Regions from separate parts of the Sphingobium sp. LMC3-1-1.1 genome, predicted to be linked through region 1. Evidence: riboswitches for the same ligand, from Rfam matches in the RefSeq annotation. Region 1 holds a riboswitch; each other region holds the start of a gene.
What was found. Region 1 has a riboswitch for cobalamin ahead of MRBLMC3_RS21590 (TonB-dependent receptor plug domain-containing protein). Riboswitches for the same ligand answer to the same signal wherever they lie in the genome.
Positions count from the first base shown of each region.

Region 1 (5,164 bases):
GCGGGAGGCCCGTTCAAAGTCGGTACGGGGCGCTCTCGCGGCTTGCCTCGTTCAAGTGCGTTCGCGGAAGCACTCCATTCATCGACTGTCCTTTGCGAGGGCCTGCAGATCCTCCGGCCGGTTGATGTTGGGCAGCACGAATTCGGGCCGGTCGACGATCCGGGCGCCGACCCGCTCCAGCCAGCCCCGGATCGATCTGTTATTGTCCTCCGCCAGATGGGCATCCAGTTCGCCCGCCAGCGAAGCGGGCCAGAATCCGGCCAGTTGCTGCCCCTTGAGGATGGCGGGTTCAGGGCCGATCAGGGCCTGCGCCAGGCCGTCCGGATAGGCGGGCACGTCGCACCCGGTCGTCAGCACGGCGTCATAACCCTGCGCCAGGGCATGATGCAGCGCCGCGTTGAGGCCGCCCAACGGCCCCATGTCCGCGGCGGGCCGATCCGCCAGCCCGATCATGCCCTCCACCTGCCGGCCGCAGACCACGACGGTTTCGACATGGCGGCCCAGCGCCTCCACCGCATGGTCCAGCAGGGTGCGCCCCTCCAGCATCGCCTGCGCCTTGTCGCTGCCGAACCGGCTGGACCGCCCGCCAGCCAGCACTGCCCCCATCAGCCGCATCATGCGCCGCCGCCTATGATCCGGGCATAGCTGTCGGGATCGACATTGCTGCCTGAAAGCACCACGACGCCGGCCCCATCGGCAGGCGGAGCAATCCCGGCCAGCATGGCCGCCAGCGATGCGGCTCCGCCCGGCTCGACCACCAGCTTGAGCACGGAAAAGGCAAAGCGCATCGCGTCGCGCACCTGATCGTCGCTCACCGCCAGGCCCCCGGACAACAGCGCCTGGTTGATGGGAAAGGTCAGCGCTCCCGGCGTGGGAGACAGCAGTGCGTCGCAGATCGACCGCGCATCGGGCGACACGCTTTCCCGCTTGCCGCTGGCCAGGGACCGCGCCGTATCGTCGAACGCTTCCGGTTCCACCGCATGGATATTGACCTCGGGCATGCGCGCCTTCACCGCCGTCGCGATCCCCGACACCATGCCGCCGCCGCCGCAATTGACCAGGATCTGGCCGATCTTCGCGCCTGCTTCGGCGGCCTGCTCCATGATCTCCAGCCCGATCGTGCCCTGGCCCGCCATGATGAAGGGATCGTCGAAGGACGGCACCAGCACCGCGCCCCTCTCGGTCGCCAGCCGCGTGGCGATCTCCTCCCGGTTATCGGTGAAGCGGTCATAGGCAACGACTTCGGCGCCCAGCGCCCGCGTGTTCGCCGTCTTGATCGCGGGCGCGTCGGCCGGCATCACGATCGTCGCCGCGATCCCCAGCAAGCGCGCCGCAAAGGCGACGCCCTGCGCGTGATTGCCCGATGACCAGGCGACGACGCCTGCCTTTCGCTCCCCGGCGTCCAGCCGGGCCAGCCGGTTGTAGGCACCGCGGAACTTGAACGATCCGCTGTGCTGCGCGCCCTCGAACTTCACCAGCACCCGCCGGCCGCAGCGGGCGTTGAGCGCCGCATTTTCCAGCAGGGGGGTGCGGATGGCGGCGGGGGCGATGACCCGCGCCGCATCCTCGACATCGGCGGCGTTGATGGCGAACGACATGCAATCTCCTTCTGCGGCTGCCCCTTGGCATGGCCGCCGCTTTCCCTTATGGCGCCCGGCGCGGGCAGGGCAAAGCCCCTGCGCGCAAGGAAGATCGCGCCGGTGCCCGGAAGGGCTGAAAACGGGAATGCGGTGCGGACGGGAAGCCGTCCCAATCCGCGGCTGTCCCTGCAACTGTAAGCGGTGAGCGCGATGCACTTCGGCCCCCAGGGCCGGCCACTGGACGCAAGTCCGGGAAGGCGTGCATCGCCGCATTGACCCGCGAGCCAGGAGACCTGCCGGCGCATGGTCGCTCTTGCCTTGGTCCAGGGTATGGCCACGGCACGGTGTTCTCCGTCTGAGCGACGAAGCGGCGCGGGGCCGCATCGGTGTGGGGGAGGGCGCGGGCGCCAGCCATTTTCCCCTGTCCGGCCGCATGAGCGGACGCCCTGAGCCATGTTGCATCGCGCTCAGGGGGAAGACAGACATGTTGAGGATTTCCGTTTCCATCGCCGCCTTGCTCGCGGCCGCACCTGCGCTGGCGGAGGATGAGATCATCGTCACCGCGCTGGGCATCGAACAGCCGCGCGACGAGGTCGGCCAGGCCGTCACCGTGATCGACGCCGACACCATCCGCACCCGCCAGAGCGTCAGCGTGGTCGACCTGCTGGCCACCACGCCGGGCGTGCGCTTCAACCGCAGCGGCAGCCTGGGCGGCGTGACCGGGGTTTCGCTGCGCGGCGCGGAAACGACGCAGACGCTGGTGCTGATCGACGGGGTCAAGGTCAACGACCCCAGCGGCATCGGCGACATGTACGATTTCGGCAATCTGCTGACCGGCAATATCCAGCGGATCGAGATTTTGCGCGGCTCCAACTCGATCGTCTACGGCAGCCAGGCGATCGGCGGCGTGGTCAACGTCATGACCGGAACGCCCGGCACCGGCTTTGCCGGCAATGCCTCCGTCGATTACGGCTACAGCAATACGCTGAACGCGAAGGCGGACGTTTCGGGCGGCAGCGGCATCGCGTCGGGCGGCGTCGGCATCGCCTATTTCAACACCGACGGCATTTCCTCCGCCGCCAGCGGCACCGAAAGGGACGGCTATGAGAATATCGCCGCCAATGCCAGGCTGAAGCTGTCCTTCACCGATACCCTCAACCTCGACCTGCGCGGCTATTATATCCATGCCGACCTGGATACCGACAATGGCGTGGTGGACAGCACCACGGACTCCTCGAAATCGGATCAATATGTCGGCTATGCGGGCCTCAACCTCGCGCTGTTCGACGGCAGGCTCACCAATCGGGCGGCCGTCACCTGGTTCCGCATCGACCGCGACTATACGTCTGCTTTCGGGCCTTATGCCTATTCCGGCACCAATTTGCGCTTCGAATATGAAGGGATCTACCAGCCGGTGGATCAGGCGAAGCTGGTCTTCGGCTATGAACATGAGCGGCCCGACTATGACTTTTCCGGCTTCGGTTCCACCGAACGCCACAAGGCCGATATCGACAGCGTCTATGCGCTGGCCGTCGTCAAGCCCCTTGCCGGCCTGTCGCTGACCGGCGGCGTGCGGCATGACGATCACAGCCAGTTCGGCGGCGCGACGACCTTCGGCGCCAACGCCAATTACACGCCCAATGCCGGCGCGACCAATATCCGCATGAGCTATGGCGAGGGGTTCAAGGCGCCGTCGCTCTACCAGCTTTACGGCGCCGATGTCGGCAATGCCGGCCTGCGTCCCGAGCGGTCGAAAAGCTACGATATCGGTTTTGACCAGAGGCTCGACGGCGACCGGGCGATCCTCTCCGTCACGGCGTTCCGCCGCGATACCAGAAACCAGATCAACTATGATTATTCGATCGGCCTCTATGGCGGGTATAATAATCTCGACCGCACCCGCGCCAAGGGGGTGGAGGCGATGCTGACGCTGAGGCCGGTCGATGCGCTGACCGTCACGGCCGCCTACAGCCATGTCGATGCGCGCGACCGCAGTAGCGGCGCCCGGCTGCCCCGCCGCGCCCCCGACGCGGTCAGCGTTTCGGCGGATTATGTCTGGCCCTTCGGCCTGTCGACCGGCGCCACCGTGACGATGGTGGGCGACAGCTTCAACGACGCGACCAATCTGGTACGGCTGGACGGCTATGCGATAGCGAACATCCGGGCGTCTTTCCCGATCATGGAGAAGCTGGAAATCTATGGCCGCATCGACAATGTCACCGATGCGAAATACGCCACGGTCTATGGCTATGGCACCTATGGGCGATCGGCCTTCGGCGGCGTGCGTGTGCGCTTCTGACGGCTTATGGGCGTGGCGCGGCGTTGATCTGCGCCGCGCCGTCAAGCTGCGCCGTGATGCTCCTTGCGGCGTCGACATAGGCGGGGCCGCCGCACACCGTCCACGCCTGCGGCACGCGGATGCGCGGAATGGCGCGCAATATCGGATGGTGCAGCATCTCCGTCCCCTGATCGACCACCTTCTCGCTCCCCGCCTCGACGATCAGCCAGTCCGGGCGGGCGGCGATCATCTCCTCCAGCGAAAGCTGCGACAGTGCCGGCTTGCCCAGCCTGGCCGCCAGGTTGACCAGGCCCACGCGCCGCATCAGGTCGTCGACCAGCGTGCCGGTGCCGGTCATATAGCCGCGCCGCTGATAATAGGCGGCGACGCCGCGATGCTTCGGATGGGGCAGGGCGGCAAGATCCCGGTCCATGCGGGCGATCATCGCCTCGCCCCGTTCGGGATGGCCGACCGCGGCCGCCACTTGCCGGATCTGCGCCAGGATCATCGCATGGCTGTCCGCGCTCGCCAGTGCCAGGGTCCGCCATCGGCCCGGTGGCGCGCCGACCACGCTGTCGCCCGACGGAAAGCCGATCAGCAGGTCGGGGCGAAGCGCCAGCACTTCCTCGGACGGGCGTTTGAGGGTGCGGAAGGCGCGGGCCTTGCCGACCGCCGCCGACAGTTCCGGGTCATGTCCATAGGGGCTGAGCGCCGCGATCTGCGCCGGATCGGCCAGCGCGAGCACATATTGGTCGGCGCAGGTGTTAAGCGACACGATGCGTTTTGGCGGAACCGGCGCGGCACCGGTCAGCGAAAGGGCGCAAAATGCGGCAAGGATCATTCTTCTGCGCACCCTGTGGCCCCTGTGCTGCGCCCCAACAAATCGTGCCTCGACACACTCCCTCGCGGGAGTAGGGAGCGCCTGGACAGATGCTGTAGCAAGCAGGGAGGAACGCGCAAGCCATGAGCGCCCGCCGCCACCCGTTGCTCATCCCCGCGCTGATCGCATCGGCCCTGCTCGCCGCGCTGGCTTCCCTCGCGCTTGGCGCCGTTCCGCTTTCTCCGGCCCGCATCCTCGCTGTCCTCGGCGGTGGCGGCGACGACGTTGCCCGCGCCATCCTTCTCGACCTGCGCCTGCCCCGCATGCTGCTGGGCCTGATCGTCGGCGCGATGCTCGGCCTGGCGGGCGCTGCGCTCCAGGGCTATCTGCGCAACCCGCTGGCCGAACCCTCGGTCTTGGGGGCGTCCAACTGCGCCGCGTTCGGCGCTGTCGGCGCGCTCTATTTCGGGCTGGCGCAGGCGCATC
Region 1 covers NZ_JBEGHQ010000078.1:83,538-88,701, forward strand. The annotation lists gene mobA (molybdenum cofactor guanylyltransferase) at 79-615, opposite strand; gene MRBLMC3_RS21585 (threonine ammonia-lyase) at 615-1,598, opposite strand; cobalamin riboswitch at 1,682-1,895, shown strand; gene MRBLMC3_RS21590 (TonB-dependent receptor plug domain-containing protein) at 2,065-3,879, shown strand; gene MRBLMC3_RS21595 (ABC transporter substrate-binding protein) at 3,884-4,711, opposite strand; gene MRBLMC3_RS21600 (FecCD family ABC transporter permease) at 4,822-5,164, shown strand, end outside.

Region 2 (5,164 bases), on a different contig from region 1:
GGACAGCGGGATTTCCGTCGTCACCGGATATTCCATCGGGAATTCGACCGCATCGGCGCGCAACATGCCCTCCACGATGCTGCGGGCATGACCCGACCGTCCCCGCTTGCGGAAATAGGCGATATGCCGCGCGTCGCGGATCAGCCGGTCGGCACGGACGCTCATCAGGTCCTGGGCGCCCGGTCCCAGGCCAACGCCGTGGATGGTCCCGCCTGTCATTCCGCCGGGCTCGCAATGGCATTGACCGCCGCGACCGTGACAGCGCTGCCGCCAAGGCGGCCCTCTACGACGCAACAGGGGACGGGTTGGGCGTGCCAGAGCGCCTCCTTCGATTCTGCCGCTCCGACGAAGCCGACGGGACAGCCGATGATCGCGGCCGGTCGAGGGCAGGCGGGATCCTCCAGCATGTCGAGCAGATGGAACAGAGCCGTCGGCGCATTGCCGATCGCGACAAGCGCGCCTGCCAGATAAGGCCGCCAGAGTTCAAGCGCGGCGGCGGAGCGGGTGTTGGACATGCGCTCCGCCAGCGCGGGCACTTGCGGATCGTTCAGCGTGCAGAGGATGGGATTGGCGGCCGGCAGGCGCTTTGCGGTGATCCCTTCGGACACCATGCGCGCGTCGCAGAGGATCGGGGCGCCGGCCTGAAGAGCGGCGATGGCAGCTTCTGCGAAGGAGGGAGAAAAGCGGATCCGGGACGCAAGTTCGACCAGTCCCGCCGCATGGATCATGCGCACGGCGATGCGCTCCTCCTCGGGCGAGAAGCGGCCGAGATCAGCCTCCGCGCGGATGATGCGAAAGGACTGCCGGTAGATGGCGGCGCCATCGGTTTCATAGTTTTGGGGCATCAGGGCCTTCCAAAATGGGCGAGGACTTGGTCGGCGGTCATGCCGGCCAACTCCGGCGATGATCCGGCGGGGCCGTTGCGGGACAGGTCGAAGCGGCCCTGCCTGCCGGTGAGAACAAGGTCGGCAGGCACCTGTCGGGCACAGCCCTTGGCGCAGCCCGACACATGCAGGGAGCCATCGACCAGCGGTGCGAGCCGGGTGGCGAGGCTGCGGGTCGCAACGCTGGCCTGCGGGCATGCAGGCGCGCCAGGGCAGGCATCCATTCCGAGCAGCCGGTCAATGGAGAGGTTGTCGGCATCCTCCTTGGCTCCTTCGAGGATCAGGCCGCGCCAGGGGGTGATGCGCACGGCGCAGACATTCCCTTTTTCCGCCAGCGCGATGAGGCTGTCGGCATGGAACTGGCCGAAGGGAATGCCGTGAAACGGGCCGGCTGCCGCCGCCAGCGCTTGGGAAGGCGGGCGGGACGGCGCGGGCGCGACATCCGCAACGGTTGGCAGAGGAGCTTTGTGCCGGGCTGCGCGGCCAGATGCTGCCCCGCCCGTGGCCAGAAACCAGTGGAAAAGGGCGCTCAGGTCGCGAGCCGCGTTTTCGACGCTGGTGGTAGAACCGAGCATCCGTCCGTCCATCCTCAGCAGCAGCATGCCCGTTGCGCTGCGTTCGAAGCGGAAGTCCGCGGGAACAGCTGCCAGACAGGGCGCAGGGCCGGCGTCGATGGCGATCCCGATCTTGGGGGGAAGTTCGGGCATTTCATCAAGATGCTCGATCAGGCTGAGGGCGATGTTTTCCGTGTCGTCCCCTGGCGAGGAATCGGGCGTGAGCAGGACATTGCCGCGAGCCTCACGGCCAGGATCGGGATCGGCGAGGCCAAGAGCGATGAGTTGCCGGAGCAGTGGAGCATGGCTTTGCTCCGCCACGCCGCGAAGCTGGAGCGCGGCGCGGTTGGTAAGGTCGATCAGGCCGTTGCCGTGCGAACGCGCCGCTTTTGCAAGTCCGATGGCCTGCGGCACGGTGAGGCGGCCCAGTCGGGGGCGCACCCGTACCAGCAATCCGTCGCCTGCCGTCATCGGACGCCATGCCGATGGACACCAGCCGCGAACGGCGGCGGACGATGCGCTTTGCGCGTCTGGCAACGAACTTCACCTCCCACGTCGCAACGACGACCGGAGGATGTCCCCCAGCCGCATTCGTCGCCCGTGCGGAGAACCGAGCCGTGACCATCCCCTGGACCATGGCTAGAGCGACCTTTGCGTTCGGCAGGTATCCTGGCTTGCGGGTCGTCGCCTTGGCACGGGCCTTCCCGGATTGCTCCAGTGGCTGGCCATCCCGGATGGGGGGCCGTCCTTGCCTTGCTCGCCGCTTACAGTTGCAGGGACAGCCGCGGATTAGGGAGCATCCTCCCGCACCGCGTTCCCATTTAAGCCCCTCGCGGGGCACCGACGCGATCGATGGAGCGGGCGGAACCCGTTCCAGCAACGCCTCATAGGCGGGGAGGACGGGAAAGGAAAGAGCCGTTCAGCGGCAATCGTCAGCGCGTGACGATCGCGGAATGCCAGTCGGTGCGATGTTCCCAGCCCCGTCTTTCCAGTTCCGGCGTAGCCTCTTCGCTTACAGGATAGCCCAGGCATATCAGCCCGAGGCAGCGCCAGTTGCCGGGAATGGCGAGCATCGCATCCACCGTCGCGGGATCCAGTATCGACACCCAGCCCAGCCCAATGCCGCGCGTGCGGGCGGCAAGCCACAATGTGTGGATGGCCATCACGCAACTGTAGCGGCGCGCCTCCGGCATGGTGATTGCGCCCAGCCTGTGCCCCGTTTCAGTGCCTTCGTCGCAATAGACGGCGAACAGCACGGGCGCTTCGCGCAGACCGTGCAATTTGAGGCTGCGGTAGAGCCGGTCCTCCTCTCCATCGTAGATCTTGCCCGCTCTGGCGATCTGGGCATCGACATGGACGGCGAGATCCTCGCGCAGCCCCGGCGTTTCGATCCGGACGAACCGCCAGGGCTGCGAAAGCCCCACGGACGGGGCGCTGTGCGCAAGGGCGAGCAGCCTTTCCACCTCGCTTTCGTCCAGCGGGTCGGTCAGGAAATGGCGCACGTCGCGGCGCAGGTGGACCAGATCCTCGAAGGCGGCGATGTCGAAGGCGGTGTGTGTCAGAATTCGATTCCCGGCTGGGCCTTCACGCCGCTGCGGAAGGGATGTTTGACAAGCGTCATTTCGGTGACGAGATCGGCCGCGTCGATCAGCGCTTCGGGCGCGTTGCGGCCGGTGATGAGCACATGCTTCATCGGGCTTCTGGCGGTCACGGCTTCCAGGACCTCTGCCACGGGCAGGTAGTCGTAGCGCAGGACGATGTTGAGTTCATCGGCAAGGACCATGTCATAGGCCGGATCGGCGATCATGCGTTTCACCTCATCCCACGCTTCGCGCGCCAGGGCAATGTCCCGGGTCCGGTCCTGCGTATTCCAGGTGAAGCCTTCGCCCATCGGCTTGAATTCGACATTGTCCGGAAACGCATCGAACACCCGTTTTTCTCCGGTGGTCATCGCGCCCTTGACGAACTGGACGACGCCCACCTTCCTGTCATGGCCGATGGCGCGGACCACCATGCCCAGGGCGGCGGTCGTCTTGCCCTTGCCCTTGCCGGTGTGGACGATCAACAGGCCCTTTTCCTGCGTCTTGGTAGCCATGATCCTGTCATGGGCGGCCTGTTTCTTCTTCATCTTTTCGGCATGTTGTTCGGGCGTGCGTTCGATCATTGCGAGGCATCCTTGATTTGGGAGAGAAGCATGGCGGCGCTGTTCGACCGGGGCTTCCAAAGGGCGCGGTCCAGCGCTTCGTGGAGGCGGGCGGCGGTTTCCCGCAGGGCTGCCGGATTGGCCTGCGCCATGAAGGCGCGGACCGTCTCATCCTCCATGAAGGCGGCATGGACGGCGTCGAAATGATGGTCCTTGACGGCATGGGTGGTGGCGGCGAAGGCGAACAGATAGTCGACCGAGGCGGCGATTTCGAACGCACCCTTATAGCCGTGGCGCATCATCCCGGCGATCCATTTGGGGTTGGTGACGCGGGCGCGGACGATACGGCCAATCTCATCCTCCAGCGTGCGGATGACAGGACGTTCGGGGCGGCTGTGGTCGTTATGATAGCTGAGAGGCTTCCTGCCGGAGAGATGCTCGACGGCGGCGGCCATGCCGCCTTCGAACTGATAATAATCATCGCTATCGAGCAGGTCGTGCTCGCGATTGTCCTGATTCTGTATCAGGGCGTCGGCGTCGGTCAGGCGCCGGGCGAAGAGGCTGCGTTCGCTGTCGCCCTCCACCCCGCCGCCATAGGCATGGCTGCCCCAGTCGAGATAGACATTGGCCAGGTCCGACCTGTCATGCCAGATCCTCTCGTCAATCATCGCCTGAAGGCCTGCGCCATAAGCGCCGGGTTTCGACCCGAAGACGCGGCTGCCTGCCCGGCGCAGCGCGACCTTTTCCGCCATGCCCTCCGCGATCAACGCCGCGGTTTCCGCCCGGTGGCGCGCTGCCGCCGGGTTGTCCTCCTCCGGTTCGTCCAACGCCATGACGGCGCGGGCTGCGCTGTCGACAAGGTCGATCTGCTCCGGGAAGGCATCCCGGAAGAAGCCCGAAACGCGCAAGGTGACGTCGACGCGCGGGCGGCCCAGTTCCGCGATCTTCATGACCTCGAACCCGATGACGCGGCCGGAAGCCCAGTCCCAGCGGGGACGCGCGCCCATCAGGGCGAGCGCCTGCGCAATGTCGTCGCCGCCCGTGCGCATATTGGCGGTGCCCCAGGCCGAAAGGGCGATGGCGCGAGGATAGTCGCCCTCGCGCTGGAGATAGTCCTGCACGATGAGATCGGCGGAGCGTTGCCCGAGATTCCAGGCGGCGACCGTGGGCACGGCGCGGGTATCGACCGAATAGAAATTGCGGCCGGTGGGAAGGACGTCGGGCCGGGCCCTGGTGGGCGCTCCGGAAGGGCCGGGAGCGACGAATTTGCCGTCAAGGGCGTCGAGGAGCGCGGCCTTTTCGGCACGTCCGCAGGCATCGACGCGGGGGGCGAGATCGGCTTCGATGGCCTTGAGAACGGCCTCGCTCCGTCGGCCTGGGGCACCTTTCCGCTGAATGCCGTCATTCCCCTGTTCGCGGGACAGATAGTCCACCAGGTCGATGGCATAGAGTTCCAGCCGTTCGACCGTGTCGCCCGTGGTGCGCCAGGGGGCCTTTGCGACAGCCTCCAGGGCGGCCGGGCGTGCGCCGGTCCATGCCTCGCCCATCACGCAATCCAGGGGATCGAAATCCAGCGCCAGATC
Region 2 covers NZ_JBEGHQ010000012.1:67,389-72,552, forward strand. The annotation lists gene cobI (precorrin-2 C(20)-methyltransferase) at 1-219, opposite strand, end outside; gene MRBLMC3_RS10710 (precorrin-8X methylmutase) at 216-845, opposite strand; gene MRBLMC3_RS10715 (cobalamin biosynthesis protein CobG) at 845-1,909, opposite strand; cobalamin riboswitch at 2,080-2,298, opposite strand; gene bluB (5,6-dimethylbenzimidazole synthase) at 2,371-3,000, opposite strand; gene cobO (cob(I)yrinic acid a,c-diamide adenosyltransferase) at 2,997-3,602, opposite strand; gene cobN (cobaltochelatase subunit CobN) at 3,599-5,164, opposite strand, start outside.
Region 2: it holds a riboswitch for cobalamin, as region 1 does, so the genes downstream of both, MRBLMC3_RS10715 (cobalamin biosynthesis protein CobG) here and MRBLMC3_RS21590 (TonB-dependent receptor plug domain-containing protein) in region 1, are expected to answer to the same signal.

Region 3 (5,164 bases), on a different contig from region 1:
CGGTCAGCAGCACGATGTCCCCCGGTGACTGGCCGAGGTCTATGGCTTCGTCGCCATTGGAGACGGTGCCGGGCGTGGCGGTCAGCAGATGCATCAGGCGGTCGCCATCCGGGCGCCGATTCCGGCCTCTATCGCGGCGCGGTCCATGCCGCGCTGGCCAATCACCACCAGCCGGGATCGGCGCGGCTCGCCGGCCTGCCAGTGCCGGTCGTAATGATGCTGGATGCGCGGACCGACCGCCTGAAGAACCAGGCGCGCCGGGCGCCCCTCAATGGCGAGGAAGCCCTTGACCCGCAATATGTCGTGCGCGGCGATGCTCTGCGCGAGCGCCGTCAGCAGCGGCTCTGGCCCGGCAAGTTCGCCCAGATCGACGACGAAGCTGTCAAAATCGTCATGGTCATGATCCTCCTCATCGTCATGGTGGGAGGGGCGTGCATCGATCTGGTCCTCCACGCCCGCGTCGAGACCGAGCAGGATAGCGGGATCAATCTCTCCCCTGGCGGTGCGGAGGATGCGGACGCCGGGTCGGATTTCCCGGGCCAGTTCCTGCTCCAACGCCACCAGGCGGTCCGGCTCCACCAGGTCGGTCTTGTTGAGCAGGACGAGGTCGGCACAGGCGAGTTGATCTTCGAACAATTCCTCGATCGGGCTGTCATGATCCAACGTGGGGTCCGCAGCACGGGCGGCCGCGAGCGCGACTTCGTCATGGGCGAAGCGGCCGGCGGCGAGCGCGTCGGCGTCGATCAAGGCGATGACGCCGTCGACCGTGGCCCGCGTCCGGATGTCGGGCCATTGGAACGCCTTCACCAGCGGCTTGGGCAGGGCAAGGCCGCTGGTCTCTATGATGATGTGATCAGGCGGGACAGGGCGATCGAGCAGTTTCTGCATGGTCGGCAGGAAATCGTCGGCCACGGTGCAGCAGATGCAGCCATTGGCCAGTTCGATGATGTCGTCATCCGGGCAGGCTTCGTCGCCGCACCCCTGAACCAGCGTGCCATCGACGCCCACATCCCCGAATTCATTGATGATAAGGGCCAGACGACGGCCGCCGGCATGCTGGATGAGGTGACGGATCAGCGTGGTCTTGCCGGCACCCAGAAAGCCGGTGATGACGGTTGCAGATACCTTTTTCATGCGGGATTTCCTTGCGGTTGGTGGCCAGCGGCGGGGATGAGTTCGATCTCGTCGAAGCCCTTCCAGCGATAGAAGGCCCAACTCGCCAGCCAGCAGGCGGCGAACAGGCCGATGATGATGAAGCCAAGGCTGTTGAAATGGGCGCCCAAATCGGCGGCGAGGGTCCAGATGCCGCCGCTGAGGCCGAGCTTGTCGCCCAGCAGCGCCGCCGCCTCGATCCCGCCGATCAGCAGCGCGACCAGAGCCGACATCAGCGTTATGGTGATATTATAGTAGAGTTTGCGGATCGGTTTCACGAACGCCCACTGATAGGCGCCCATCATCAGCGCGCCGTCCGTGGTGTCGATCAACGCCATCCCCACCGCAAAGAGCAGGGGGAAGATAAGGACGGTCGCGATGGAAAGGCCGCTGGCGGCCTGGCCGGCGGAAAGGCCCAGAATGGCAACCTCTGTCGCGGTATCGAAGCCCAGACCGAAAAGAAAGCCGAGCGGCGCCATGTGCCAGCTTCGCGTCACCAGCCGGAAAAGCGGGCGGAAAAGGTGCGACAGGAGACCCCGATTGCCCAGAAGAATGTCCATATCTTCATCGATATAGGCGCCACCCCTTCGAACATGATTGAAGGTCTTGAGCACGGATCGCAGGATGACCAGATTCATCGCCGCAATGGCAAGGAGGAAGGTCGCGGACACCAGCGTCGCAATGGTGCCGCCAATGGCTCCTGCGGCTTCGACGCGGCTGAGGGCATTGGCGGCGAATGCGATGAGGACAGCGGCGATCAGCACGATGCCGCTATGGCCGATGGCGAACCAGAAGCCGACCGTAAGGGGCCGCTGGCCGTCCTGCATCAGCTTGCGGGTCACATTGTCGATGGCGGCGATATGATCGGCGTCGACGGCATGGCGCAGGCCCAGGCTCCAGGCAAGCACCGCCGTACCGAGCATGACGGGATCGCCCGCGAAGATGGTGAAGGCCGCGATCCAGGCGGCCAGATTGGCGGCGATGAGACCGGCGAACATGCCGGTGGCGCGGCGACGCAGGCCGCCAGGAGGCGCCTGCATCGATGCCTGCGCATCGGAGGAAATGGTCATCGGACGGTATCCCGTCGGCGTCTGCGAAACCGGACGGAAACCGCCTTCATGCCGGACGGACGCTCTTGCGCCCGGCATGCGGACAGCAGCTCCCGCTGCGAGAAGCGTCGCTCAGACGGAGGACCGTGCCGCGGCCATCCCCTGGACCAAGGCAAGAGCGACCAGACGCAGGCAGGTTTCCTGGCTTGCGGGTCACGGCTCGGCGCATGGCCTTCCCAGGCCTCGCATGGTTTAGCGTCCGGCCCAGTGGCTGATCATCCGGCGCTCCGGAGGATCGCTATGCGTCTCGCTCACCGCTTACAGTTGCAGGGACAGCTGCGGATTCATCACCGCATTCCCTATTAAGCCCCTTGCGAGGGCACCGGCGCGATCATGAAGACCAACCGAAACCGATCTTCACGGCCGTGCATAGAGGCTGGGAAAAGAAATGGGAAGGGGCGCTTCATCGGCGCCTTCATCAGCGGTCGTTCCCTGATGAGGCATTGGGCGATGACCTCCGTCATGGCGCGGTGGCGCATCGGCTGTCGCTGGAGGTGATTCCGGTCGACCGGCATTCTTCGAGCAGGGTATCGAGGAACGCCAGGCCGGTGGGCGACAGTTCCCGATCGTGGATCAGCCAGAGCGAACTCATGACCGGCAAGTCGAACGGGCGGTTGACCACATTGTCAAGGTGCAGCCGCGCCATTGACAAGGGTATGACCGTAGGCCCGAACCCCGCCGAAACCAGGCCCAGCAGGGTGGCCAGGCTGCGGGCTTCATGGGAGATTTTGGGGACGAAGCCAGCCTCCGTGCAAAGGGCCCGGAAATGTTCCGTGAAGCCTGTGCCATTGGGTGCGCCGTACAGGACCAGCGGTTCATCGAAAAGGTCGGCAATCCGGGGTGGGGCCGCCCTTAGCGCCAGCGGATGATCCGCGCGCAGCGCCAGCACCATCTCTTCCTTGAGCAGGCATTGCGACAGCAAGCCATCAGACAGCGTCAATGCCGTGAAATCACGCAAGATTCCAAGATCGAGCTGGCGGCTGGCGACCCCCTCTATCTGTTCGTCGCGGCCCTGTTCGCGCAGGATCAGTTCGACGTCCGGATGGGCTTTGCGGAAGCGGTAGAGCGCGCGCGCGATCGGCGGCACGAAGGGTCCGGACGTAGTGAAACCCAGCCCCAGCCGCCCGATCTCCGCACGCTGCGCCATGCGCGCGATCTGTGCTGCGCGGTCGGCCTGGGCAAGCGTCCTGCGGGCTTCCGGCTCGAACAGCCGGCCCGCCTCCGTCAGGCGCACCTTGCGGCTGGTGCGATCGAACAGGCGGACGCCAAGCTCCTCCTCCAGGGCGCGGATTTGCTGGCTGAGCGGCGGCTGGGATATGCCGAGGCGAAGCGCGGCGCGGCCAAAATGCATCTCTTCAGCGACGCACAGGAAATAACGAAGGTGGCGCAGGTCCATATTATCATGTCGTCAAAGATATCGATCATGCCATATTATATATTAGACGTGGAATGTCCAAGGGCGCATGGGCGTTTTCGAATGCGGCGGTGTCCCATGACCGTCGGGCGGATGTGCGCGGGCTATGCCCCCTCATTGCCGCAGCACTCCGCCCATGGTCGGGGATGTCGTCGCATTCTTGGGCGCATTGTCAGGCAGGCCGGTCACGGACAATCGCCTGAAAATGCGAAAAAAAGATATGCGCATTTCCTGGCGCTGTTCGTCACTGTCCCAGAAGGCGAAAAATATATCCGGAGAGGTCGCGTTTCATGTGCGGCGGGGATCACCTGGCGGCGCTTGCGTGGAGTCGTGAATGATCGATATCGTCAAGGTTGCCCTGCATCGTCCGCTGACCTTCATCGTAATGGCAATCCTGATCGCGATCGGCGGGGTTCTGGCGGCCGTGCGCACCCCGGTCGACATCTTCCCCAACATCCGCATCCCGGTGGTGGCCGTTGCCTGGCAATATGCGGGCCTGTCGCCGGAGGACATGGCGAACCGCATCGTCAATCCCTATGAGCGGGTGCTGACGACGACGGTCAATGATATCGACCATATCGAGAGCCAGTCGCTTCAGGGTATCGGCGTCATCAAGATCTATTTCCAGCCGGGCGCCGACATCCGGACCGCCACGGCGCAGGTGACATCGGTGTCGCAGACCGTCCTGCGCCAGATGCCGCCGGGAATTACGCCACCGCTGATCCTGAACTATAGTGCGTCGACCGTTCCCATCCTCCAGCTTGCCCTGTCGGGAAAGGGGCTGTCGGAACAGCAATTGTTCGACATGGGCATGAACCAGGTCCGCCCGCCCCTGATCACGGTGCCCGGTCTTGCCATGCCATTCCCGTCCGGCGGCAAGCAGCGGCAGGTTCAGATTGACCTCAACCCGCTGGCGCTTCAATCGAAGGGTCTGTCGGCGCAGGATGTGGGCGCTGCCATCGCGGCGCAGAACCAGATCAACCCGGCCGGCTTCGTCAAGATCGGCGAAACGCAATATAGCGTGAAGTTGAACAACGCCCCGTCCTCCATAGAGGCTCTGAACGACCTGCCGGTCAAGGTCGTGAACGGCGCGACCATCACCATGCGGGACGTCGCGCATGTTCGCGACGGCAGCGGCCCGCAGCAGAATATCGTGCATGTCGAGGGCAGCCGGTCGGTGCTGCTGACCATCCTCAAGAACGGCGCGACCTCCACCCTGGCAATCGTGGACGGCGTCAAGCAGAAACTGCCGCAGATTGCCGCGGGCCTGCCCGACGCGCTCAAGATCCTGCCCATCGGCGACCAGTCGCTCTTCGTGAAGGCAGCCGTGGAAGGCGTCATCCATGAAGGCGCGATCGCCGCGGCGCTGACGTCGTTGATGATCCTGCTGTTCCTGGGATCCTGGCGTTCGACGGTGATCATCGCCCTGTCGATCCCGCTCGCCATATTGGCCGCTATCGCGGCGCTGGCGGCTTTCGGCCAGACGCTG
Region 3 covers NZ_JBEGHQ010000012.1:74,658-79,821, forward strand. The annotation lists gene cobN (cobaltochelatase subunit CobN) at 1-94, opposite strand, end outside; gene cobW (cobalamin biosynthesis protein CobW) at 94-1,134, opposite strand; gene MRBLMC3_RS10740 (HoxN/HupN/NixA family nickel/cobalt transporter) at 1,131-2,222, opposite strand; cobalamin riboswitch at 2,376-2,603, opposite strand; gene MRBLMC3_RS10745 (LysR substrate-binding domain-containing protein) at 2,722-3,657, opposite strand; gene MRBLMC3_RS10750 (efflux RND transporter permease subunit) at 4,010-5,164, shown strand, end outside.
Region 3: it holds a riboswitch for cobalamin, as region 1 does, so the genes downstream of both, MRBLMC3_RS10740 (HoxN/HupN/NixA family nickel/cobalt transporter) here and MRBLMC3_RS21590 (TonB-dependent receptor plug domain-containing protein) in region 1, are expected to answer to the same signal.